DNA from 4 places in the Methylobacterium sp. GXF4 genome. Region 3 is predicted to be linked to each of the others. Evidence: riboswitches for the same ligand, from Rfam matches in the RefSeq annotation. Region 3 holds a riboswitch; each other region holds the start of a gene.

What was found. A riboswitch is a leader RNA that binds a small molecule or an ion and turns the genes downstream of it on or off. The one in region 3 is predicted to bind cobalamin.
Region 1: it holds a riboswitch for cobalamin, as region 3 does, so the genes downstream of both, WYO_RS09105 (CbtB-domain containing protein) here and WYO_RS02290 (TonB-dependent receptor) in region 3, are expected to answer to the same signal.
Region 2: it holds a riboswitch for cobalamin, as region 3 does, so the genes downstream of both, WYO_RS17195 (TonB-dependent siderophore receptor) here and WYO_RS02290 (TonB-dependent receptor) in region 3, are expected to answer to the same signal.
Region 4: it holds a riboswitch for cobalamin, as region 3 does, so the genes downstream of both, WYO_RS16340 (TonB-dependent siderophore receptor) here and WYO_RS02290 (TonB-dependent receptor) in region 3, are expected to answer to the same signal.

Annotation. Positions count from the first base shown of each region.
Region 1 covers NZ_AKFK01000051.1:238,251-243,973, reverse strand. The annotation lists gene WYO_RS09115 (hypothetical protein) at 1-503, opposite strand, end outside; gene WYO_RS09110 (DUF4424 domain-containing protein) at 629-1,645, opposite strand; cobalamin riboswitch at 1,894-2,089, shown strand; gene WYO_RS09105 (CbtB-domain containing protein) at 2,123-2,305, shown strand; gene WYO_RS09100 (CbtA family protein) at 2,322-3,056, shown strand; gene WYO_RS09095 (DUF1636 domain-containing protein) at 3,049-3,447, shown strand; gene cobW (cobalamin biosynthesis protein CobW) at 3,444-4,478, shown strand; gene cobN (cobaltochelatase subunit CobN) at 4,551-5,723, shown strand, end outside.
Region 2 covers NZ_AKFK01000065.1:74,321-80,043, forward strand. The annotation lists gene WYO_RS17175 (RluA family pseudouridine synthase) at 1-143, opposite strand, end outside; gene WYO_RS17180 (cysteine synthase family protein) at 291-1,253, opposite strand; gene WYO_RS17185 (NUDIX domain-containing protein) at 1,322-1,750, opposite strand; gene WYO_RS29070 (HigA family addiction module antitoxin) at 2,004-2,363, opposite strand; cobalamin riboswitch at 2,771-2,967, shown strand; gene WYO_RS17195 (TonB-dependent siderophore receptor) at 3,256-5,439, shown strand; gene WYO_RS17200 (hypothetical protein) at 5,436-5,723, shown strand, end outside.
Region 3 covers NZ_AKFK01000012.1:29,581-35,303, reverse strand. The annotation lists gene WYO_RS02295 (recombinase family protein) at 1-375, opposite strand, end outside; cobalamin riboswitch at 849-1,047, shown strand; gene WYO_RS02290 (TonB-dependent receptor) at 1,074-3,320, shown strand; gene WYO_RS02285 (TonB-dependent siderophore receptor) at 3,661-5,723, shown strand, end outside.
Region 4 covers NZ_AKFK01000064.1:6,516-12,238, forward strand. The annotation lists gene WYO_RS16325 (type 1 glutamine amidotransferase domain-containing protein) at 1-152, opposite strand, end outside; gene WYO_RS16330 (hypothetical protein) at 255-488, opposite strand; gene WYO_RS16335 (TetR/AcrR family transcriptional regulator) at 626-1,222, opposite strand; cobalamin riboswitch at 1,482-1,692, shown strand; gene WYO_RS16340 (TonB-dependent siderophore receptor) at 1,858-4,032, shown strand; gene WYO_RS16345 (hypothetical protein) at 4,032-4,304, shown strand; gene WYO_RS16350 (heparan-alpha-glucosaminide N-acetyltransferase domain-containing protein) at 4,301-5,464, shown strand; gene WYO_RS31615 (hypothetical protein) at 5,487-5,654, opposite strand.

The DNA.
Region 1 (5,723 bases), on a different contig from region 3:
TCGAACAGCGACAGGCCGACCAGGGTACGGCTCGCCCGATCCGGTCCGCTCTCGAGGCTGTAGGCGAGGTAGCGGTTGGCCCCCGGCTTCTCGTTGAGGAGCGTCACGTCGAGGTTGAGCATCGCCCGCAGCGCGATCAGGTCGATCGCGGCCTCCTCGGCGCGGACCTGCACGGCGGCCACCCGGTCGGGATCCGGCACCGCGATGCGAACGGACCGCGTCCAGGCGCGCTCATCGGCCTCGATGAATGCGGTGCTAGAGCCCGCCTCGCTCTGCCGGGACGCAAGGCCGGGCTCCGACCAGGACGCGCCGTCCTGCAACATGAGGATCGCGACATCCGCGGCGGGTGCCGGATCCGCGCCATTCCAGACGACGACGATGGAATGGATCGGGAAGCGGCCGCCGAGATCGATCTCCAGCCAGGTCGTATCCGCGACCGCTTGCGGCGTGCGGCCGTCGGCGAGGTCGACGAGGGCGGGATTCGAATCGTCTGCCGGGGCCATCATGTCTCCGGGGCGGATCTGGGCCGGTCGCGCCGGGGCGCTGCCGGACGGCGCGACCGGCGGTGCCCGCATCGACACCGGCCCGTCAAGCCCGCCGGCTGAAGCCATCGCACCCGGTCGCCGCCTCAGCCGTTCGTCCCGGACTTCAGGAGGAGGATGTCGATGTCGCGCTGGGGGACGTAATCCTTCACGACCATCTCGAAGGTGGTCGGCCCGGTCTTCTTCACGTTGGTGCCGCAGAACGCGATGAGGGTCGCGGGGTCGCCCTTGTCCACGACCAGCTTGAACGTGCCGATCGGTCCCGCCCAGTTCCCCCCGGACGTGATGACGTAGGAGAGGTACTGCTCATAGGCCTGGAACGACCGGCTGCCATCCGCGCTCGCCCGGCGGTACAGCGCCTGGGCCGCCTTCTCGAACGCGGGCTCCGTGCAGTAGCGGGTTGCGTATTGCGCCTTCTGCGCCGGATCCACGTTCGGAGCGCCGTAGGACAGGCTGGGCAGGCTGCCCAGGCTCGGCACGTAGCTCTGGCGGACCGTGATCTCCCGGCCGGCCGGGAAGACCTGCCGGCGCCAGAACTTCGATTTCAGCGTCCAGAGCGGGACATCCGCGATCGTCCCATCCTTGTGCACCTGCCGCTCCAGGATGCCGTCGACGGCCAGGGCGAGGCGCCGGCGCTCGCCCAGACGGCGCAGGGCCTCTTCCGTCGCCTCGACGGTCGGCATCAGGGGAATGCCCAGGCCCTTGAGGCGATCGGTGATCTCGACGGGCGGCGCGCCGTTCCGGATCAGGAAGGCGCGCTGCTCGACTTGCGATTCGACCGGCCGTCCATCGACCTCGGTGGCGAACTTGAGGAAGTTGTCGTGGGCCGGATCGGGAATCGCGGTCAGCATTTCGCGATCCCCGGTGATGTCGGGCATCGGAAACGCGATGGTGGTCTCGATATCGGCGTCGGTGAGGTTGCGGAACCGGTAGTCGATCCGCACGGCCTTCTCGGACAGGTACAGTTCCTCGGAGGCGAGCGTGATCTTGTCGGTCTTCTCGAGGACCAGACCGCCCGCGGCGAGCGCGGCGCTGCTGTCATCCGCCCGGGCGGGCAAGGACGCCGTCGCCGCGAGGGCGAGGGCCAGCCACAAGGTTCGCATCGGTATCACACTCAATATGCTCGGGAATCGGCGGCCTGCGCGGCCGCTGCGGGAGTCGTCCGCCGGCAGTCCGGATGATCGGGGCTAATCATGTTCGGCAAGTCGGGGCGGGACGGTTTCACCGCGAAGATCGTCGCCCGGCCTCGGCAAAAGCTTCACAGCCACCGACCACACCACTGAACCACGTCATACCCGAAGAGTCGGAGATGATTCCGCCGCGCCTCCGTTGTGCGAGAGCTGTCATGCGTCTACAACGATCCCGTGACGGTGCCCCGGCAACGGGGTGAAAAGGGAATGCGGTGAGGAGCGCGAGTTCCGAATCCGCGGCTGCCCCCGCAACTGTGAGCGGCGAGCGTCTGCCAGTAGGCCACCGGAGCGATCCGGGAAGGCGGCAGGCGCGCCGAGCCGCGAGCCAGGAGACCTGCCGTCACGCTGAGATCCCGCAATGCCGCCGGTGGGGCGGCTGGAGACACGCTGATGACCACCTCGACCCTCGCACCCGTCGCCACCGGCACCCGCGCTGCCGAGCGCCCTGTCGCCGTCGCGATCGCGGCTTTCCTCGGACTCGGCCTGCTGTTCATGGCGGGCTTCTCGCCGGCGATCGCGCTGCACAACGCGGCGCACGATTTCCGGCACACCCAGAACTTCCCCTGCCACTGACGCCCCTGCCCCAGGGATGATCATCCGGCTTCTGTCGGCGGCTCTGGCCGCCGGCTTCCTCGCGGCCGTCGTCGTGACGGGCCTCGAGCTGACGCTGACCTCGCCGCTGATCGTGGCGGCCGAGCGTTACGAACATCAACAGACGCATCAGGCCGAGCGCGGCCTGCCGATCGTCCTGGCGCATGCCGGGCACGATCATGCCGCGCCGGATGCTGCGCCCGAATGGCAGCCCGGCGAGGGCCTGCCGCGCATGGCCTTCACGGCCCTGGCGACCCTCGTGGGTGCGGTGGGCTATGCGCTGCTGCTCGGTGCGGCGATTCTCGCCTGCGGGCGGGAGCCGACCCGCCAGGTCGGCGTCGCCTTCGCGATCGCGGGCTTCGCCAGCGTCGCCCTGGCCCCGGGCCTCGGCCTGCCGCCCGAACTGCCCGGCAGCGAGGCTGCACCGCTCGCCACCCGCCAAGCCTGGTGGGTGATGACCGCCGCCGCCACCGGCATGGGCCTGTACCTGATCGCGATCCGGCGCTCGCTGATCGCGATCCTGGGCGGGCTCGTGCTGATCATCGCCCCGCACGTGGCCGGCGCACCGCAGGCCCCCGAGGCCGCCTCGGAGCTTCCGGCAGCGCTGGCGGCGCAGTTCGCGGCCCGGTCGCTAGCGATCAGCTTCGTCTTCTGGCTGCTGATCGGTCTCGGCTTCGGCTGGGCGTGGCAGGCCTTCGCCCGGGGCCCGGTGCGCGGGACGGCCCATGCCTGAGACCGTCCTCTACGTCTGCACCACCTGCCGCCGCCCGGGCGACGACCCGGACGGCCCGCGGGCCGGGGCGCGCCTGCTCGACGCCCTGCGCGCGGGCAACGCCGCGCCGGACCTGCGGATCGAGGGGGTCGAGTGCCTCTCGGTCTGCAAGCGGCCCTGCTCGGTGGCGGTCGCCTCCGCGAACCGCTGGACCTACGTCTACGGCGACATGGATCCGATCGAGTCCGCCGCCATTATCCTCGGCGGCCTCGCGTCCTACGCGGCGACGCAGGACGGCATCGTACCGTGGCGGGAGCGGCCCGCCGCCTTCAAGACCGGCGTGATCGCCCGGATCCCGCCCTTTCCCGATCCCCGCCCGCTTCCGGCCGGCACCCTGGAGGCTGCGGAATGACCATCGTCACCAAGATCCCCTGCACCATCGTCACCGGCTTCCTCGGGGCCGGGAAGACCACCCTGGTCCGCCACGTCGTCGAGAACGCCAAGGGCCGCCGCCTGGCGATCCTGGTCAACGAGTTCGGTGATGTCGGCTTCGACAAGTCGTTCCTGGCCGCCTGCGGCGTCGAGGGCTGCACCGAGGACTCCATCGTCGAGCTGCCGAATGGCTGCATCTGCTGCACCGTGGCCGACGATTTCGTGCCGGCGCTTGAGACCCTGCTCGGCCGCGCGGAGCCGCCGGAGCACATCCTGATCGAGACCTCCGGCCTCGCCCTGCCGAAACCCCTGGTCCAGGCGTTCCAGTGGCCGGCGATCCGCTCGCGGGTCACCGTCGATGGGGTCGTGGCCGTGGTGGACGGGCCGGCCGTGGCCGCCGGTGCCTTCGCGGAGGATCCCGCGGCGCTGGCCGCCCAGCGCGCCGCCGACACGGCGGTCGATCACGACAACCCGCTGGAGGAGGTGTTCGAGGACCAGCTCCTCTGCGCCGACCTCGTCGTTCTCAACAAGTCCGACCTGCTCGATGCCGAGACCCGGGCGCGGGTGCGCGCCGAGGTCGAGGGGCATCTGCCCCGGGCCGTGAAGGTGGTCGAGACCGCCAACGGCGCGATCGACCCGCTGGTGCTGCTCGGGCTCGGCGCGGCCGCCGAGGACGACCTCGATGCCCGCCCCTCGCATCACGGCGACGGCGAGGATCACGACCACGACGATTTCGAGACCGTGGCCCTGCCGGTCCGCCCGGCCATCACCGCCGGTGACCTCGCGGCCCGGGTGGAGAAGGCCGCCGAAGCACCGGGCGTCCTGCGCATCAAGGGGTTCGCCGAGGTCGAGGGCAAGGCCATGCGCCTCGTGGTGCAGGGGGTCGGCCGGCGCGTCGTCCACCATTTCGACCGTCCCTGGCGGGCGGGCGAGAGCCGCGACGGGCGCCTCGTGGTGATCGGCCTGAAGGGGTTCGACCAGGGCGCCGTCGCCGCGGCGCTCGCGGGATGAAGCCGGTCGCGCGCGCTCCCTCGCTGAGACGCTGCGCGCGCGCCCATTTCGGCGCGGCCTAGGAGGCGCGCCATGCATCTCGTTCGCATTGATAGCGTCTCGCTCGACGAGGGCGAGGCGGCGGTGGATCTCGGGCAGGAGCCCGGGGACCTCGTCGTGCTGTCGTTCACCGACAGCGACCTCACCGGGATCGGGCAGGCCCAGGCCGCCGAGCCGGGTCTGCCGAGCCTGCGGCTCGCCAAGCTCGCCAAGCTCCGGCATCCGATGTCGGTCGATCTCTATGTCGAGCGCGTGGTGTCGCGGGCGAAGCTCGTGGTGATCCGCTGCCTCGGCGGCCTGGATTACTGGCGCTATGGGATCGAGCGCTGCGCCGCCGCGGCGCGGGTGCACGGGGTCGTGCTGGCGGTGCTGCCGGGCGACGACCGGCCGGACCCACGGCTGGCGGGCTTCTCCACCGATCCGGATCTCGCGCAGCAGCTCGACGCGTATTTCCGTGCCGGCGGCCCAGAGAATCTGCGGCGGATGCTGCGCCTGCTCGCTGCCCGGATCGGCGCGGGCGGTGCCGTCGAGCCGCCGCAGCCGCTGCCGCGGGGCTTTCCCTGGTGCCCCGGCTGCGGCGTGCTCACGCTGGATACGGCGATCGAGGCGGCCGAGACGGCGGTGCCGCTCTCGGACCCGCGCGTGACCGCGACCCCGCTCGCCCTGCTTCTGGTCTACCGCTCCGCGGTGCTCGGCGGCGATACCGCGCCGTTCGTCGCCCTGGCCGCGTCCCTGCGCGCCCGCGGCATCGGCGTGCTGCCGATGGCGGTCTCAAGCCTCAAGGAGCCGGTAGCGGCCCGGGCGGTCGCCGAGGCCGTGCGAGCCCGCAAGCCGGATCTCGTCATCGCCGCCACTGCCTTCTCGGCGCGGGAGGACGGGATCGATTTCGTCCTCGACGGCGCCGATTGCCCGGTGCTCCAGGCCTTCACGGTCGGCGCCCCCCGGGCGGCCTGGGAGGCCTCGGCCCGGGGTCTTGGCGCCGCCGACCTCGCCATGCAGGTCGCCCTGCCGGAATTCGACGGCCGGCTCTCCGGCTTCCCGATCTCGTTCAAGGAGGAAGCCCCGGAAGTCGCCGGCTTCGCCGAGCGCCGGGCCGTCCCCTATCCCGCCGGCATCGAAGCCCTGGCCGAGCGGGCGGCGGGCTGGCTGCGCCTGGCCGCCCTCCCTCGCGACGAGCGGCGGGTGGCCGTCGTCCTGTCCGATTAT
Region 2 (5,723 bases), on a different contig from region 3:
CCGCGGTTGCGGGCGGCGCGCTCGGCGGCGTCGCGGGCGCTGGTGCGCGGGCCAGTGCGGGCGCGCTCGCCATACGGCTGAAACTTACCGGCCGGGGTCTTGCGCCCCTTCGGGCCGCCGCGTGGGGGTGGTCGTGTCGTCATGATTCCGCCAGCACCCGTCTCCGCTTCGGACGGAACGTCCGGGCGCATCGGCCGCGGCGTCGCGGAGGACCCGGACCGATGGGGTCGCCCGGCTCTAGCATCGCGGGGGCGCAGCGGCAAAGGCGGTGGTGGTCGGCGCCACAACCGTCAGTACTTGAGACCGGTGTCGCACAGCACCGTGACGGCGATCGCGTCCGCCGGCAGGCGGCCCGAGGCGAGCAGGGATGCGGCGGCGCAGACATTGGCGGCCGCCGAGTAGCCGACATGCAGGCCTTCCCGCGTCGCCAGCAACCGGCGCCAGCGCGCGGCCTCGTCGTCGGACACCGCGAGGGCCAGATCCATGAGCCCAGGATCCCAATGCGGTGGCACGCTGCCGTAGCCCGTCCCCTGCAGGACATGGCGCGGCTTGGCGACGGGCTCGCCCGCCAATGGCCGGCAGCCCTCGGGCTCCACCGCCGCACAGAGGACATGTGGGTTGCGCGCCCGGAGCGCCGCCGCGACCCCGAGGAAGGTCGCACCCGTTCCCACCGACGCGACCCAGGCCTCGATCCGCCCGCCGCATTGCGCCCAGATCTCCGGGCCGCTCGTATCCCGGTGGATCGCGACGCCTTCCGGAGCGTGAAACTGGTCGACGTAGAAACCGCCGCGCTCCCGGGCGGTGTGCCGCGCCGCCTCGGCGGCGGCCGCGACATCGGCCCCGGTCACCTGTCCCGGCACCCCGTCGACCTGCGGGACCAGCACGACCTCCGCCCCGAGCGCCTCCAGCATCCGCGCCCGCTGCGGGCTGTTCCCGGCCGACAGGGTGACGACCAGCGGGTGCCCCAGCGTCGCGCAGGCCACGGCCAGGCCGGCCCCCATATTGCCGCTCGACATCTCCACGACCGGGGCGGCCGGGGCGAGCCGCCCATCCGCCCGGGCGGCGCGCAGGATCGCGCGGGCCGCCCTGTCCTTGACGCTTCCGCCGGGCTGCATGAACTCGGCTTTCGCCAGGATGCGGCCCGGTCCGGGATGGACCCGGTCGAGGGCGATCAGGGGCGTGCGGCCGATGAGATCGAGGGCGGACGCGGCGATGGTCGATGGCACGGTCGCGGACTCGGCGCGGGTGATCACGCCGCACAGCCTAGCAGCGGCTTCCGGGCCCCGACAGGGCCGGAACCGAGGACGCGCCGCATTCGCGGCTACGGCCGCTCCTCGGCGAGAAGCCGCGCCTTGAGCCCGACCGGGTACAGATCCGGCCCGCCCGCGCGATCCAGTTCCTCCAGATCGCACCAGCGGGCGATGCAGGGCGTGCCGCAATCCTCGTGGAAGACCACCCGCTCCTGCCTATCGAGCGCGCTCGGCGGCAGGGCAACCGGGAACAGGAACAGCACCTCGTGCCCCGGGCTGCCCTCGTGCGTGTACAGGTTCTCCATCACGAACGGGGCACCCAGAACCCGCACGGTGAGGCCGAGCTCTTCCCGGAACTCCCGCACGAGCGCCGCCTCCGCCGGCTCGCCGAACCCGACGCTGCCCCCGAGGGGGCGCACGCCCTTGAGGCGCCCGTCATCGGTATAGACCTCGGCGACGAGCAGCCGGCTTCCCCGCCAGGGCAGGCCGAGCGCCTTCACGCGGATCTCCGAAGGGGGGCGCCAGACATGCATGGGGCTCGGTATTCCGCGCCGCCGGGGGGCGCAACGGCCTGCACTGGCCTCGAGAGCGCCAAGCTGCGCGGCGCCGTGTCGGACTGTCCGGCCCAGCGCGGCGCAGCTTTCATGGGGTGGCGCGTTTCGACATCTCGGCCGGCGCGCACCGCGCCCGCCGTGGAACCTCGGATCGTCCCAGCGGCTCAGGCCAGGTTATCCGCGCCGCCGAGGACGAATCTCACCCGATCGCGTATGCGCGCTTGACGATCGGTTCGGGCCGATCGACGGGCTCCTGGACGCGCGGCGCGGCGGCGAGTTCGCTCTGGATCTCGGCCTGGTGCTTGCGCGCATTGGCGATCTCGAAGCGCGTCTGCAGCTCCATCAGCGTTTCCATGCTGCACCCGAACACCGTCTCGATGCGCAGGGCCAGCTCCGCCGTGAGTGCCGTCTTCTCGTTGAGAAAGTCGGACAGCGCCTGACGGGTCACGCCGAGCAAGCTGGCCGCGGCCATGACGGTCAGGTTGCGCGCCTCCAAAATATTGCGCCTTACGAACCCGCCGGGATGACCCGGATTTTCCAGTTGATACGTGATACTCATCGCGTCCCCCTTGTCTACGTCAGCCCTAGACCATCATTTTAAAGAGATGCCTCGTCCGTCTCTTGAGACGATCTTATTACCCCTTTCCATCAGCTTGGCCGATATACGCGGCAGATCACCAGTGGTTCCACCGATCACGATCCTGCGTAACCTGTGATGATGCTCGACATTGGGCAAATCCTCGGGAAATTTATCTCGTAAGCGTTTCGATTTTTGCAATAAATGGGGTGAATGGCTGATATGATCAGCCATCTATACAAAGAAGAGCCACAAAAAGACTTGCTATCACATCCGCGCCCGGCGAGCCCACCAATGCCCCTGACGTGCAGCCGGTCGTCCAGGCCGGTGCGGAAGGGACCCGCCCACAACCGAAGATATCCAGACGCTTGACGTCCCAGTGGCACACGGCCAAGCTGATCACCGACGGTTCCCCTCGGGGATCAAAAGGGAACGCGGTGAGGGCTCTTGTCCCGATGCCGCGGCTGTCCCCGCAACTGTAAGCGGTGAGCCCTTCACCACCACGTCACTGGGTTTCGGCCCGGGAAGACGGTGCGAGGGCGGCGACCCGCGAGCCAGGAGACCTGCCGTCAGCCGTGGTCACACGCGAAACGCGCCGGGCGGGGTGTCCTGGCGGGTGTCGAGACGCCCGTGCGCGAGCGCGGTCGGAGAGGCCTCGTTCGCGGTGACGTGCCACAGCAAGCGCGCCCGCGTCCCGGTTCCCGATGTCCTCCCTTGTCGTGCTGATCCCGGCCGCGTCTCCGCGCGACCCGATCCTCCGCCCGAGCCCTTGCGCTCGACGCGCGCGAGGCCCGGTCGCCACGGATAGCAATGTTATAACATTGCTTATAGGACATCCGGGCCGGCGGCCGCCGCGCACGGATTCACGCACGCTATGTCCCGACCGAAAAATCCTCTCCGCAGCCGGCGCGCGCCGCTCTGCGGAGCCCTCCTCACCCTCCTGGCGAGCCCGGCCGCGTCCCAGGAGAGCGTCGCCCTCGACCAGCTCTCCGTCGAGGGGGAGGGCGGGGTCAGCCTGACCCGGGCCGCCCCGACCGGGCTGAACCTGCGCACCCCCGACCGGACCGCGAGCCGGCTCGGCCTGACGCCGCTGGAGACGCCCGCGAGCGTCGACATCGTGTCCGGCGAGACCGCGCAGCTGCGCGGCCAGGATACGATCGCCGAGGCGGTGACCCAGGACGCCACCGGCATCACCACGATCGCGGCGCCGGGCAACGGCAACGGCGCGTTCACGTCCCGCGGCTTCGCGGGGCCGAACTCGATCCAGCAGCTCTACGACGGCACCCGCTTCTATGTCGGCGCCAACACGGTGACGTTCCCGTTCGACACTTGGAACGTCGAGCGCATCGAGGTGCTGCGCGGGCCGTCCTCGGTCCTCTACGGCGACGGCGCCATCGGCGGGGTCATCAACGTCGTGCCCAAGAAGCCGGTCTTCGTGCCGATCAACACGGCCCGCGCGGTGATCGGCACCGACGGCGTCGCGCGGCTCGCACTGGATTCCGGCGGGGCGCTCGGCCGGGAGGAATTCGGCGAGACCTTCGCGTATCGCCTGAACGTCAGCGGCAACCGCGCCGACGGGTGGATCCGGCCGGAGGGCGATTTCCGCAACCTCGCGGTCTCGGCCGCCCTGCTGTTCCAGCCGAGCCCGGACCTCGCCTTCACGGTGAGCCACGATCTCGGCTACCAGGAGCCGGCGCGCTACTGGGGCACGCCCCTGGTCGAAGGCAGAATCCCGGACCTGATCCGGTTCAACAACTACAACGTCCGCGACGCGAAGATCACCTGGGCAGATAACTGGACCCAGTTCAAGACCGAGTGGACGCCCTCGGCCGACATCATCGTGCGCAACACCGCCTATCGGCTCACCAGCCGGCGGCACTGGCTCGATGTCGAGCAGTACAGCTACAACCGCGGGACGGGACTGGTCGATCGCGGCGATTACCTCGAGATCTATCACAGCCAGGAACAGGTCGGGAATCGCCTCGACGCCAGCGTCAAGGGCAGCCTGTTCGGCCTGCCGAACGCGTTCGCGGTCGGGTTCGACGTGAACCACATCGACTTCCGCCACACGAACAATTTCTATTTCGACCAGATCACCAGCGTGCCACTGACCGGCTACGATCCGGGCTACTTCCCGCAGAATGGGCGGGCGCGGCCGGCCTACGCCACGCAGACCAGCCAAGCCTCAGTCTTCGCCGAGGACCGGGTGATCCTGTCCAACAAGCTCTCGTTCCTCACCGGCATGCGCCTCGACGTGCCGACGCTCCAACGCGAGGACCTGCAGACCGGATCGCAGTTCGAGAAGACCTACCGCGCCCTCGGTTACCGGTTCGGCCTGGTCTACAACCCGACGCCGGACAGTGCGCTCTACGCGCAGTACAGCTTCGCCACCGACCCGGTGAACAGCCTCATCACGCTCAATCAGTCGCTGGCGGGGTTCCAGCTCGCCACCGGCACGCAGGTCGAGATCGGCGCCAAGGGGCTCGCCTTCGACGGTACCCTCGAATGGACGGTGGCCGGCTACCGGATCGTCAAGGACAACCTGATCTCGGCCGTGCCGGGCCAGCCGACCCTGTCGACCCAGGTCGGGAGCCAATCCTCGCAAGGCTTCGAGCTGGCGCTGGGCTGGCACTTCGCCCCGGGCTGGCGGCTCGACGGCAACCTCGCGCTGCTGCACGCGCAATACGACGCCTTCGACCAGAACGTGAACGGCGCCACCGTCTCGTATGCCGGCAACCAGCCGATCGACGTGCCCGAGCGGGTCGCCAATCTCTGGCTCACCTGGGAGGTCTCCCGGGACTGGACCGCCCGGGTCGGGCTCCAGAATGTCGGCCAGGTCTACAGCGACTTCTCCAACACGGCCCGGCGCCCGGCCTACAACCTCGTCAACCTCGTCCTCGACCATCAGGTGACGGTGGATTCGCGCCTGAGCCTGCGGGTCTACAACCTGTTCGACAAGGTCTACGCGATCAGCGGCAACGCCGTGAACGGCGTCGGCACCAACTGGCTGCGGGGCCGGCCGCGCTCGGTGGAACTCGCCTACACGGTGACTTGGTGAGGCGCTGGGCCGGTAAGGCGGCCCGCCGCTGGCTGCTCCTGTTCCACCGCTGGGCCGGGATCGCCACGGCCCTGTTCTTCGCGCTCTGGATCGGCTCCGGGCTGGTGATGCTCTACGTGCCGTTCCCGGCGCTCACGCCGCCTGAGCGCCTCGCACGCCTCGCGCCGATCGCCTGGGGCGAGGTCGCGGTCGCGCCGGATGCGGCGCTCGCGGCCGCGGGCGTCGCGGGCGTGCCGGCCGCGTTCGCTCTGGAGATGGGCGGCGCCGAGCCGGTCTACCGGATC
Region 3 (5,723 bases):
CATCGTCCGCTCACGGTTAAGGTCGAGAAAATACTCGGCCATGGCGCCGTGCATCTGCAGGGCGAAGCGCCCATGGGCGGTCGCGCTGTCAAACTGCTCGGTCAGGCTGCGGAAGTGGACCTCCTTCAGGCGCAGCCCGTCGATCGTGCGCATCATCTCGACCAGGGAGCGGCCGAGGCGGTCGAGCTTCCAGACCACCAGCTGATCGGTCGGGCGCAGGTAGGCGAGGGCGGCCTCGAACTCGGGGCGCTTGGTGCCGGCCTTACCGCTCTTTTTCTCCTCGAAGATTTTTTCGCAGCCGGCCTTCAGCAGGGCATCGCGCTGCAGGTCCAGGTTCTGGTCGAGGGTGGACACACGCGCGTAGCCGACAAGCATGTCAGGATAGTCCCACAAGGACGTTTACCTGACAATAGTTTTCCTGACATATTTTCCTTACACAAACGGGGCCGTTTCAGGGGGCTGGGGAGGGGTCCGCCCCACCTGTAAGGAAAACGATCGATTTTCATACACGCGGCCTGATAGGATAAGTGTCCGGTGAGGGTGGAGGGTGTGTGAAAACGCAGGAGCGGTAGAAGGATCTTCCCGAAGACACACTGGGCAGCGCCGAAATGGGTCTCCAAACCGTGTTAGGGCTGTCCTCCAGCGGGGCTACAGGTCTGCCGCATGGGATATTGTTCTACAAACCCGACGTGCGCTTCCGTTTTCACACAGCCTGGGTGGAAAGCGGTAGCTGGCTCGACGCCCGGAAGCGGCAGTTCGATACGATGAGGGACGAACCCCAACTGTCGCAGCGAGGTCACATAAGGGCGCCGATCTTCCCCCCCGAGTTGACGCGGCCCGACAGGGCGACCGATGGTGATGGCGACGGTTCCCCTTGGGGATCAAAAGGGAACGTGGTGAGGGGCTTGCCCCGAAGCCGCGGCTGCCCCCGCAACTGTAAGCGGCGAGCCCGGCACCACCGCGTCACTGGATGAGCCTCATCCGGGAAGACGGTGCAAGGGCAGCGACCCGTGAGCCAGGAGACCTGCCGTCAGTCGTGGTCACACGCGAAACGCATCGGGCGGGGTGTCCTGATGGGTGTCGAGACGCTCGCGCACATGCGCGGTCGTCGAGACCTCATTCGCGGTGACGTGCCACTGCCGTCGCCCGAGGCTCCCGTGTCCCGTCGTCCAATCACCCGAACGCTTTCGATCCTGTCGGGCGTCTGCCTTGCCGCTCTGGCGTCGGCTACCTTAGCTCAAGGCCGCTCAACGCCGAGTGCGGCGACCGCCGAGACGACGCTGGAGGAGATCTCCGTCACCTCTGAGACAGCTGCGGCCGCGGCTCCGCAGGCTGGTTCGTCCGCGAGCGCAGGCTACGTTGGGGGGACAACCGGCATCGGCGGGATCAGCAGGCTGGTAGACTCCGCCAGTTCCGGCGTCATAACCGGCGCACAGCTCAACAGCCGCCCGGTGACGCGCCCCGGCGAGGTGTTGGAGTCGGTGCCGGGCCTGATCGTCACCCAGCACTCCGGCGAGGGGAAGGCCAATCAGTTCTTCCTCCGCGGGTTCAACCTCGACCACGGCACCGACATCGCCCTGTTCCTGGATGGCATGCCACTGAACATGCGCACTCATGCCCACGGCCAGGGCTACGCCGACATCAACTTCTTGATCCCGGAACTCGTCGGCGCGGTCGAGTTCCACAAGGGGCCGTACTTCGTGCGCGACGGCGACTTCGCCTCCGCGGGCTCGGTGCGGATCGACTACCTCGACACGACCGCGAAGAACGTGGCGCTGACCTCGATCGGCTCGTTCGGCTACAAGCGGGCGTTGTCGATCACGACCGTGCCGCTCGGCGAGGGCAACCTCCTGTTGGCCGGGGAAGCCCAGGTCTACGATGGGCCATGGGTTGTCCCGGATGCCCTGCGCAAGATCAACGGCGTGGCCCGCTACAGCCAGGGCACGCCGCTGAACGGCTTCTCGGTCACCGGTATGGCCTACGCGGCTCGCTGGACGGCCACCAACCAGATCCCTGAGCGGGCGGTCGCCGACGGGCTGATCAGCCGCTATGGAACGATCAACCCTACAGACGGCGGCAATACCTCGCGCTTCTCGCTCTCTGGCAAGTTCAGCGCGACGGACGACACCGGCGTCACGCGAGCCTCCGCCTACGTGATCCGCTCACAGCTCAACTTATTCAACGACTTCACGTACTTCCTCAACGATCGGGTCAACGGCGACCAGTTCCACCAGCTCGACCAGCGCATCATTGGCGGCGGTGAGGCCCTGCACATCTTCCAGGGCGACCTGTTCGGGCTCCCGATGGAGAACGAGATCGGCGTCCAGACCCGAACGGACTCGATTCGGGTCGGGCTGTTCAACACCACGAACCGGCAGTACCGCTCCGGTGTGCTCGACGACCGGGTGCTGGAGACGAGTGGCGCGTTCTACTTCGACAACCGCGTGCGCTGGACCGACTGGCTGCGGACCTCGATCGGCTTCCGCGCCGACGGCTACTACGCCAGCGTCGTCTCGGACACGCCGGCGAACTCGGGCAAGGCACGCGACAGTATCGTCAACCCGAAGCTCGGCCTGACGCTCGGCCCGTGGTTCGACACCGAGCTTTACGTCAATTACGGCGGCGGCTTCCACTCGAACGACGTGCGCGGTGTGACCGCCACGGTCGATCCGCAAAGCGCGTTGTTCAACACGACCCGCTCGCCCTTCCTGGTGCCGTCCACGGGCTACGAGATCGGCCTGCGCAATCGCTCGATAGCTGGACTGGAGACGAGCTTGGCCCTGTTCCGGCTCGACTTCGCCTCCGAGAACCTGTTCCAAGGCGACACCGGCACCACGGAGCCGAGCCGCCCGACCCGGCGCTTCGGCGTCGAGTGGACCAACCGCTACGCGGTGACTCCGTGGCTCGCGCTGGAAGGCGACCTGACGATCACCAACGCCCGGTTCTCCGACTCCGATCCGGGCGGTAACCGGGTTCCGGAGGCACCCACCACCATCGCGTCGGCGGGCGTCACCTTCGGAGAGCCGCTCGGCTGGTTCGGATCCCTGCGGTTCCGGTATTTCGGGCCACGCCCACTGATCGAGGACAACTCGATCCGCTCGCGCTCGACCTCCCTGTTCAACGGCCGGGTGGGCTACGCCTTCGAGAATGGGGTGAGCGTCTCGCTCGACGTGCTGAACCTAACCAACAGCAAATCCGACCAAATCACCTACGCCTACGTGTCTCGCCTGCCCGGTGAGCCCGCCGAGGGGCTTAGCGACCGCGTGTTCCACCCAGTGGAGCCCACGGCAGTGCGTCTGACGATCGCGGGGCGGTTCTGAAGATGAACTTGCCCTCCAGAAGGTAGACGTCACAGAGGTCGTAGAAGGGGAGCAAGCGGAAGTTGATGCAACAGCCGGGAGCCGACTTTCAGCTTTGCCCCCTGCTCGGTCGCTTAAGGTGTTTGAGTTGGCGGTTTGAGGATCGCTCGCAGTCTGACCCTATGGACGCACATTCCTTTCGGCACGCGCAGCGTTCGCTCGATAGTCCCTAGATTAGAATATCTTCAGATTTGAACCATTGTAAGTGCGTGATTTATAACACGTTTTCGGCTTGCGCTACGATCCGTGAGCGGCGATCACCCTGGTGTTGCGCCACTCCAGGCGCGTGTCAGCGTGATCAATGTCCTACCGCTCCTCACTCCTCGCTGCCCTTCTCACCACCACCACCTTTGTCGGGACCGCGGCGGCGCAGGACGGGACCATTCAGCTCAACGAAATCTCGGTCGATGCGGCAGGACCCGGAAGTTCCGCCCCTGGGCCGGCCGGTTCGGGCGGCCTCAACGTCAGCGCCGGCGACGGTGGAACGGGCGCCACCAGTGGTGGCGGTGGCGGCCCGTCTGGCATCACCGGCTACACCGCCCGCGTGACGACAGCCGGGACCAAGACCAACACGCCGATCATCGAGACGCCGCAATCGATCTCCGTTGTCACCCGGGAGCAGTTGAACGACCGCAACGTCCAGACCCTGAGCGATGCGATCAACTACGTCCCCGGCGCCATCTCTGCTCGATCAGGCTTCGACCCGCGCTTCGACCAGATCTTCATCCGTGGCTTCGACGTGCTCACCAACCAGGGCATCTACCGCGACGGATTGCGTGTGATCGGCAGCGGTTTCATCTATCCGCGCATCGAGCCCTACGGCGCGGAGGCCGTGACCATCCTGCGCGGGCCGTCCTCTGGCTTGTACGGCCTCGGCTCGCCCGGCGGCATCCTCGACATCACCAGCAAGCGCCCGGTCTTCGTGCCCTTCGGCGAGGTCCAGTTCCAGGCCGGCAGCTTCGACCGCTTCCAGGGCAACTTCGACGTTGGCGGTCCGGTCGAGGGTTCGGGTGGCACCATGGCCTACCGGCTCACCGGCGTGCGCCGTGAGGCGGGCACTTTCATCGGCCTCGGAACCAACGACGACCGGTTCAACATCGCGCCAGCTTTCACCTGGAAGCCGTCGGCCGACACCACGTTCACGTTCCTGAGCGAGTTCCAGACCACCAACACGCCAGCGACGACGTTCTATTATAACGACCCCGGTTTCCGGGCGACCAATTACTACATGGGTGATCCACGCTTCGCCGGCCTCAACCAGACCCAGTACCGGGTCGGCTACGCGTTCGAGCATTTCATCACGCCCGATTTGGTGTTCCGTCAGAACTTCCGGCACTACGGCGTCTTCCTCAGCGCGAAATATGTTGACATCAATGGCATCAACGACGAGCGCACGATCGGCACGCGGGATACGGGCTACATTCGCGAGGGCTTGGTCCAGCAGACGCTGGATAACCAGTTAGAGGCGCGCTTCACCACCGGCCCGGTCGCCCACACTGTGGTCGGTGGCGTCGACTACGCCCGATATAGCCTCAGCGCTCGCTTCGGCTTCGGCTTGGCCCCGGACCTGAACCTCGTTACGCGGAACTACGGCCAACAGTTCATTGCAACGCCGAGCCTTGCGTCCGCCTCACGCCAGAGTCAGGACCAGATCGGCGTCTACCTGCAGGATCAGGCTAGGTTCGGCGACTTCATCCTGACCGTGAACGGGCGCCACGACTGGGTCTTCCAAGACAACTACGCTACCCCCGACAGCGTGGTCTCGCGCCAAGACAACAGCGCCTTCACGGGTCGCGTCGGGCTGGGCTATGTCCTATCGCCCGGGCTCGTGCCTTACGCTAGCTACGCCACGACCTTCACCCCGCAGGTTGGCCAGGACCGTAGCGGACAAGCGTTCAAGCCGGCCACCGGTGATCAGATCGAGGCGGGGGTTAAGTACCTGATCCCTGGCACCAACATCCAGACCGCGTTTGCCGGGTTCGACATCACCCAGTCGAACATCCTGATCCCCGACGCAGGCAACCTCGCGTTCCAGACCGCTGGTGGCGCCGTGCGTTCTAAGGGCTTCGAGGCTGAGGCGACAGCCAACATCGCACCGGGCACGAACCTGACCATCGCCTACACGCACGTCGACATCCGGTTCGTAAACTCGGTCTCGTCGACCGGCCAGTCGATCGCTGGAAACCTCGTCTCCGGTATCCCCCAGGATACCTACGCGTCGTTCCTTACCTACGCGTTCCCGCCATCCTCAGCCTTGCGCGGCCTCCAGATCGGCGGCGGCATCCGTTACATTGGCACCAGCTACGCCGATGACCAGAACACCGTGCGCAATCCGACTGTGACGCTCTACGACGCGCTGGTCGC
Region 4 (5,723 bases), on a different contig from region 3:
GGCCGGCCCCCCTGGGGCGAGGCGAGCACGATCTCCGCGCCCGCATCCTTGAACACGTAGTAGGGCGCAGCGAGTTCCTCCAGCCAGAAGCCGGTCTTGCGGCCCGTGTCGCCGAGCTGATCGTGGGAGGTCAGCACCATCAGGATCTTCATCGTCGGTCTCCGTATGTGTCGGGGATGAAGCCGGGGATTGCCGGCGGCGGCTCCGTGGAGCGGGCTGCGCGGATCCTGGGTGGTGAGCGAAGGAGGGCGGCGTTAGCGCGCCTTCGACGGCCGCTCTGCGACCTGGTCGTGCGCCGGCGCCGTCTCCATCGAGCGAACCGGGAGGCTCGCGCGGCGGACCTCGTCGGCCCTGGCCATGCGGACGGCGCCGATGGTCTCGAGGGTGATCCTCTCCTGCGCCGAGGCTGCGGGCATGCCGAGCACGGCACTCTCCAACCCGGCGATCACGAGGGACGGGATGGCGAACGTCTTGGCTGCGTAGGGCATCGTATCTCTCCTGGTTGCGGTCGTGGGCTCTCGGCAGGTCGCCGAAGCCACATCGTCCCTTTTGAGTAGACCGGTCGTCTCAATTTTGCGCATACCTAAGCACGGTTCTGCTGCCTCTCACCTTCGTCGGATCAGCGTCAGGCGAGCCCGAGGATCCGCCGCGTCGTCGCCATCGCGGCCTCGAACGGCGCGTCGGTCCGCACGATCTTCGCCATCAGGCTCGCACCGAGCCAGACGTGATAGAGCGCCTCGGCGATGGTATGCGGTTCGCCCTCGACCTTGAGCGAGCCCTCCGCGACCCCCGCCTCGATGGCCCGTGCCAGCCGCTCGATGATCCCGGCGGTCCCGTCCTTGAGGGCGAGCCGCATGACTTCGGACAGGTCCGAGACTTCCGCGGCGAGCTTCACCGCCAGGCACTTGCGCTGGTAATCGACGCTGCCCTGCGTCGCCTGCCATTTGCGCCAGTAGTTCATCAGGCGCTCGGCATGGTTCAGGCCGGGCTCCGCAAGGGTCGCGTCGAGATCGGCCAGGTATCCCTCGAAGTAGTCGGCCAGAAGCGCCTCACCGAAGGCCTCCTTCGATCCGAAATAGTGGTAGAACGAGCCCTTCGGCACCCGGGCCGAGGCCAGGATCTCGTTGAGCCCCACCCCGGAAAACCCCTTCGCACCCACGAGGCCGTAGGCGGTGTCGAGGATCTCCTGCCGGGTGTCGGTATGCGCGTTGAGGCGTGCCATGACGCTGAGATAGCTTTGATTAGACCGGTCGTCTAGTGGCCTCGGACGATATTTTTTGTGCGCTCCTGAGGCGACCAAGGGGGGCTCGATGTCGGCGTGACATCCCGGCGCGCACGCTCGGCCCACCGCCCGGGGTTTGCCGCCGGGGACATGAACCGATCCTACGGTCGCGCGACCAGGATCTGTGACCGTCGCGCCACAGCGAATGTAACAACGTTGCATTCTGCGCATGGGCCGTTGACCCCGGGGGGCGTCGCGGCGAGTATCGATCGGCCAAGGTTCCCGCGGGCTTCGGTCCGTAGGCGAAGATGGGAATTCAGTGCGCCGGCAACGGCAAAGCTGAAGCTGCCCCCGCAACTGTAAGCGGCGAGTTCCTGCTGCTCCTCGGTCACTGATGCCTCGCATCGGGAAGGCCAGGCAGGGATCGTGACCCGCGAGCCAGGAGACCTGCCTCGGCGCGTCGACAACCCTCGGGCGGGGTGCCCCGGTGGAACGCATGTCCGGCGCGGCCACGCGGGCCCGTCGCGCGCACGCGCTCACGCTTGGCCCCCGGCTCGACAACCCAGAGTGTGCCGGTGCCAGTCCGCCCGAAGCCGACCACGATCGAACCGTTCGCGAAAGCCCGAGGCCCGCGGATCCGCTCACGGTCGCGGCTCCGCCGCCACAGCCCGCGTGTCGCCCTCGCGGCGGTCCTGACAGCGGGTTCGCCAATCGGCGAGACGCGCGCGCAGGAGAGCGTCGCCCTGGAGGAGGTCTCGGTCGAGCATGTCGGCGGCAGCGCGGTCCCCGGTACGACGAGCGCGTCGGACAGCATCGGCCTGATCGGGCCGACGCCCGGCTACAGCGCGACCCGGGCGGTCAGCGCGACCCGGACCGCGACCCCGCAGATCGACGTGCCGCAGGTCGTCACCGTCGCGCCCCGCGAGGTGATCAGCGATCTGGCCGCCACCCGCGTCGATCGCGTGTTCAACTACCTGCCCGGCGTCGCGCAGCAGAACAATTTCGGCGGCTTGACGATCTTCAGCTACGCCATCCGCGGGGTGACCACCTCGGAGATCTACAAGAACGGCTTTCCGCTCAATCGCGGATTCCCGCCCCCGCCCGATGCGCAGAACATCGAGCGGATCGAGGTGCTGAAGGGCCCCGGTGCCGGCCTGGTCGGGCGCAGCGATCCCGGTGGCCTCGTCAACATCATCACCAAGCAGCCCACCGCCCAGCGCTTCGTCGAGATGGGCACCCAGGTCGATTCGTTCGGGCTGACCCGCGGTACGGTGGATGCCGGCGGCGCGCTCAACGAGGACGGCACGGTCCTCTACCGGTTCAACCTCGCGGCCCAGGGCGCGGGCAGCTTCCGGGACTTCGTCAACAGCGACCGTCTGCTCGTCGCGCCGGTGGTGAGCTGGCAGGTCACGCCGGACACCCGGATCACGGTCGAGACCGAGTTCGTCAAGAACCGCATCGTGTTCGACCGCGGGGTGATCGCGATCAACAAGCAGCTCGGCTTCCTGCCGATCTCACGCTTCCTGGGGGAACCGAACCGAGGCGACCAACAGAACAACAACACGATGCAGGTGCGCATCGATCATCGCTTCGATGACGCCTGGCAGATGCGTCTCGCGGCCTACCTCAACACGGGCGACCTGGAGGGCGAGTCCGCCGAGGTTCGCTCGCTCGCCCCGAACAACCGCACGGTGTCGCGCGACCGCAACGTGCGTGACTACCGCTGGGACGTGGCGATCGGCCAGGCCGAGCTGCTCGGGCGCTTCGACACGGCCGGGATCGGCCACACCGTGCTGCTGGGAGTCGACCGCGAGAGCACGGATAGCCGCACACAGTATTTCCGCTCGAACTTCCGCACGAGCCCCTACGCGCTGGACATCTACGCGCCCGTCTACGGACAGGCGCTGCCGCCGATCACCATCCCGCGCAACAATCTGGAGCGCGTCACCAATACCGGCCTGTACGCCCAGGACGAGATCGTCCTCAGCCCGGAATGGCGGGCGCTCGTCGGCATGCGCCTGGACATCTTCGAGCAGTCCTTCCGGGAGCGGGCCCCGCGCAGCCAGGTCGATCAATCGCGGGTTGCGGCCTCACCCCGGGCCGGGCTCGTCTACCGCCCGATCCCGGAATTCGCGCTCTACACCAATGTCGGCACGAGCTTCCGCCCGAATATCGGCCCGGACGCCGCGGCGGTGACCCGCGGCACGCCGCTCGCACCCGAGACCGGCCTCGGCTACGAGGTCGGGGTGAAGTCCGAGCTGTTCGGCGGCAACCTTCTGCTGACGGCGGCGGCTTTCCGGGTCGAGCGGCAGAACGTGCTCACCCCCGACCCGAACAACAGCGGCTTCTCGCTCGCGGCGGGCGCCGTGCGCAGCCAGGGCTTCGAGCTGACCGCCCAGGGTCAGCTCACGCCGGAACTGAAGGTGCTGGCTGGCTACGTTTTCGCCGACGCGGTGGTGACCAAGGACAACGTGCTGCCCGTGGGCGCGCCGCTGATCAACGTGCCGCGCCATTCGGGCAGCCTGCTCGCGGTCTACGAGCCGCAGGGCGGCGACTGGAAGGGCCTCGGCATCGGCGGCGGCGTGCGCGGCGTGGGCGAGCGGGCGGGGGATGCGGCGGGCTCGGGCTTCGTCCTGCCGGCCTACATCGCGGTCGACGCCCTGGCCTATTACCGCTTCGACAACGTCCGCTTGGCCCTCAACGTCGAGAACATCTTCAACACGGAATATTACGAGAGCTCGCTCAACGTGTTCCGCGTCTATCCGGGCTCGCCGCGGCGCTTCACCGGCTCGTTCACGGTTCGGTTCTGATGGCGCGTCTGGCCGAGAAGCGTCCCGCGCAGCCGGGGCCCGTCCGCCCGGGTGATGCCGGGCGCAACGCCGCCTCCGCACGGGCCCGGCGTTACGTCCTCGCGCTGCAGCCGCTGATTGAGACGATCGCGCGGGAGACCGGTCGAACGGCGCAAGGGATCGCGTCGGAGATGACGCGCCGGGATATCGGCAAGCCCCGCGGCGGAACAATCTGGACGCCGGCCGACGTGCGCCGGCTCCTGCGCCGTCTCGGCTCGGACGTCGCGCGATGACCCCCGGAGGCATCGCCCCGACGCCGCATCGGTCACACCGCATCGCCGCGATCGATGCGCTGCGCGGCCTCGTGATGCTGCTGATGCTCGTCGATCACGTGCGCGAGTTCGTCTACCTGTACGCCCAGGTCCGCGACCCGATGGACCTCGCCGCGACCCCGGCCGCGCTCGCCTGGACGCGGATCGCGTCGCACATCTGTGCCCCGGTGTTCATCCTGCTCACCGGCCTGTCGGCGAGCCTGTACGGTCAGAAACACGGCGGACGGGCGGCCACCGCTGCCTTCCTGTTGAAGCGCGGCCTGCTCCTGATCGCGCTGGAAGTGACCCTCGTGAGTTTCGCCTGGACCGCGAGCCTGCCGCCGCCCATCCTGTACCTGCAGGTGATCTGGGCGATCGGCGTCAGCATGGTCGCGCTCGCAGGCCTGCTCTGGCTGCCGCGGGCGGCGCTTGCGGTCCTCGCGCTGGTGATCATGCTCGGGCACAACGCCCTCGACGGGATCGCCCTCGCCCCGGACCAGCCCGGCTATGCCCTGTGGTCGATCCTGCACCTGCGCGGGCTGATCCCGCTGCCCTGGGGCGTGGCACGGACCTCGTACCCGGTCCTGCCCTGGATCGGCGTGATCGCGGCCGGCTACGTCCTGGGACCCTGGTTCAGCGGCGCCGTACCGGCGCAACAGAGGCGGCGCCGGCTTGCGATCTGGGGTGGGGCAGCGTTCGCGGCCTTCGCCGTCCTGCGCGGCTTGAACGGCTACGGGGATCCCGTGCCCTGGCAGCCCGGCGCGACGATGGTCGATACGGCACTGGCCTTCCTCAACCTGACCAAATACCCGCCCTCCGCCGACTTCCTCCTCGCGACGCTCGGCCTCGGCCTCGTCCTGCTGGCCCTGTTCGAGCGCCTGCCGGCGGCGATTTCGGGTGGGCTGCAGGTGTTCGGCGGTGCGCCGCTGTTCTTCTATCTCCTGCACCTATTCCTGCTGCGCGCCCTGCAAACGGCCGCGGCCGGGATCGGTCTCGTCGCCGCTTCGGGCCGGATGGAAGTCGGCGCGCCCGTTCTGATCTGGCTGATCGCCGCCGCGCTCTGTCTTCCCCTCTACGCCGCCTGCCACGGGATGGTCGGTCTCAAGCGCCGCGTATCCTGGCCCGGTCTGAGTTACCTGTGACCGGACGCGCCGTTCAGGCGGGTCATCGCGGCAGATCCTCGTCGTGGACGACCTTGACGGCCGCATCCGTGAGGATTTTGCCGTCGGTATGCGTCTTCGGGTTCAGGCCGTACGCGGCGGCAAGGGCACGGCGATTGTCTTCCACCGCTTGGAGTTCGGCGCGCCCTTCGACAGGTTCAGGGTAAGGCACGCGGCGTCGATCGGGCGCTGCCGTGAAGAGCGCCTGCCACGGTGCATCCTCCGCCAGACACGTCAGCGT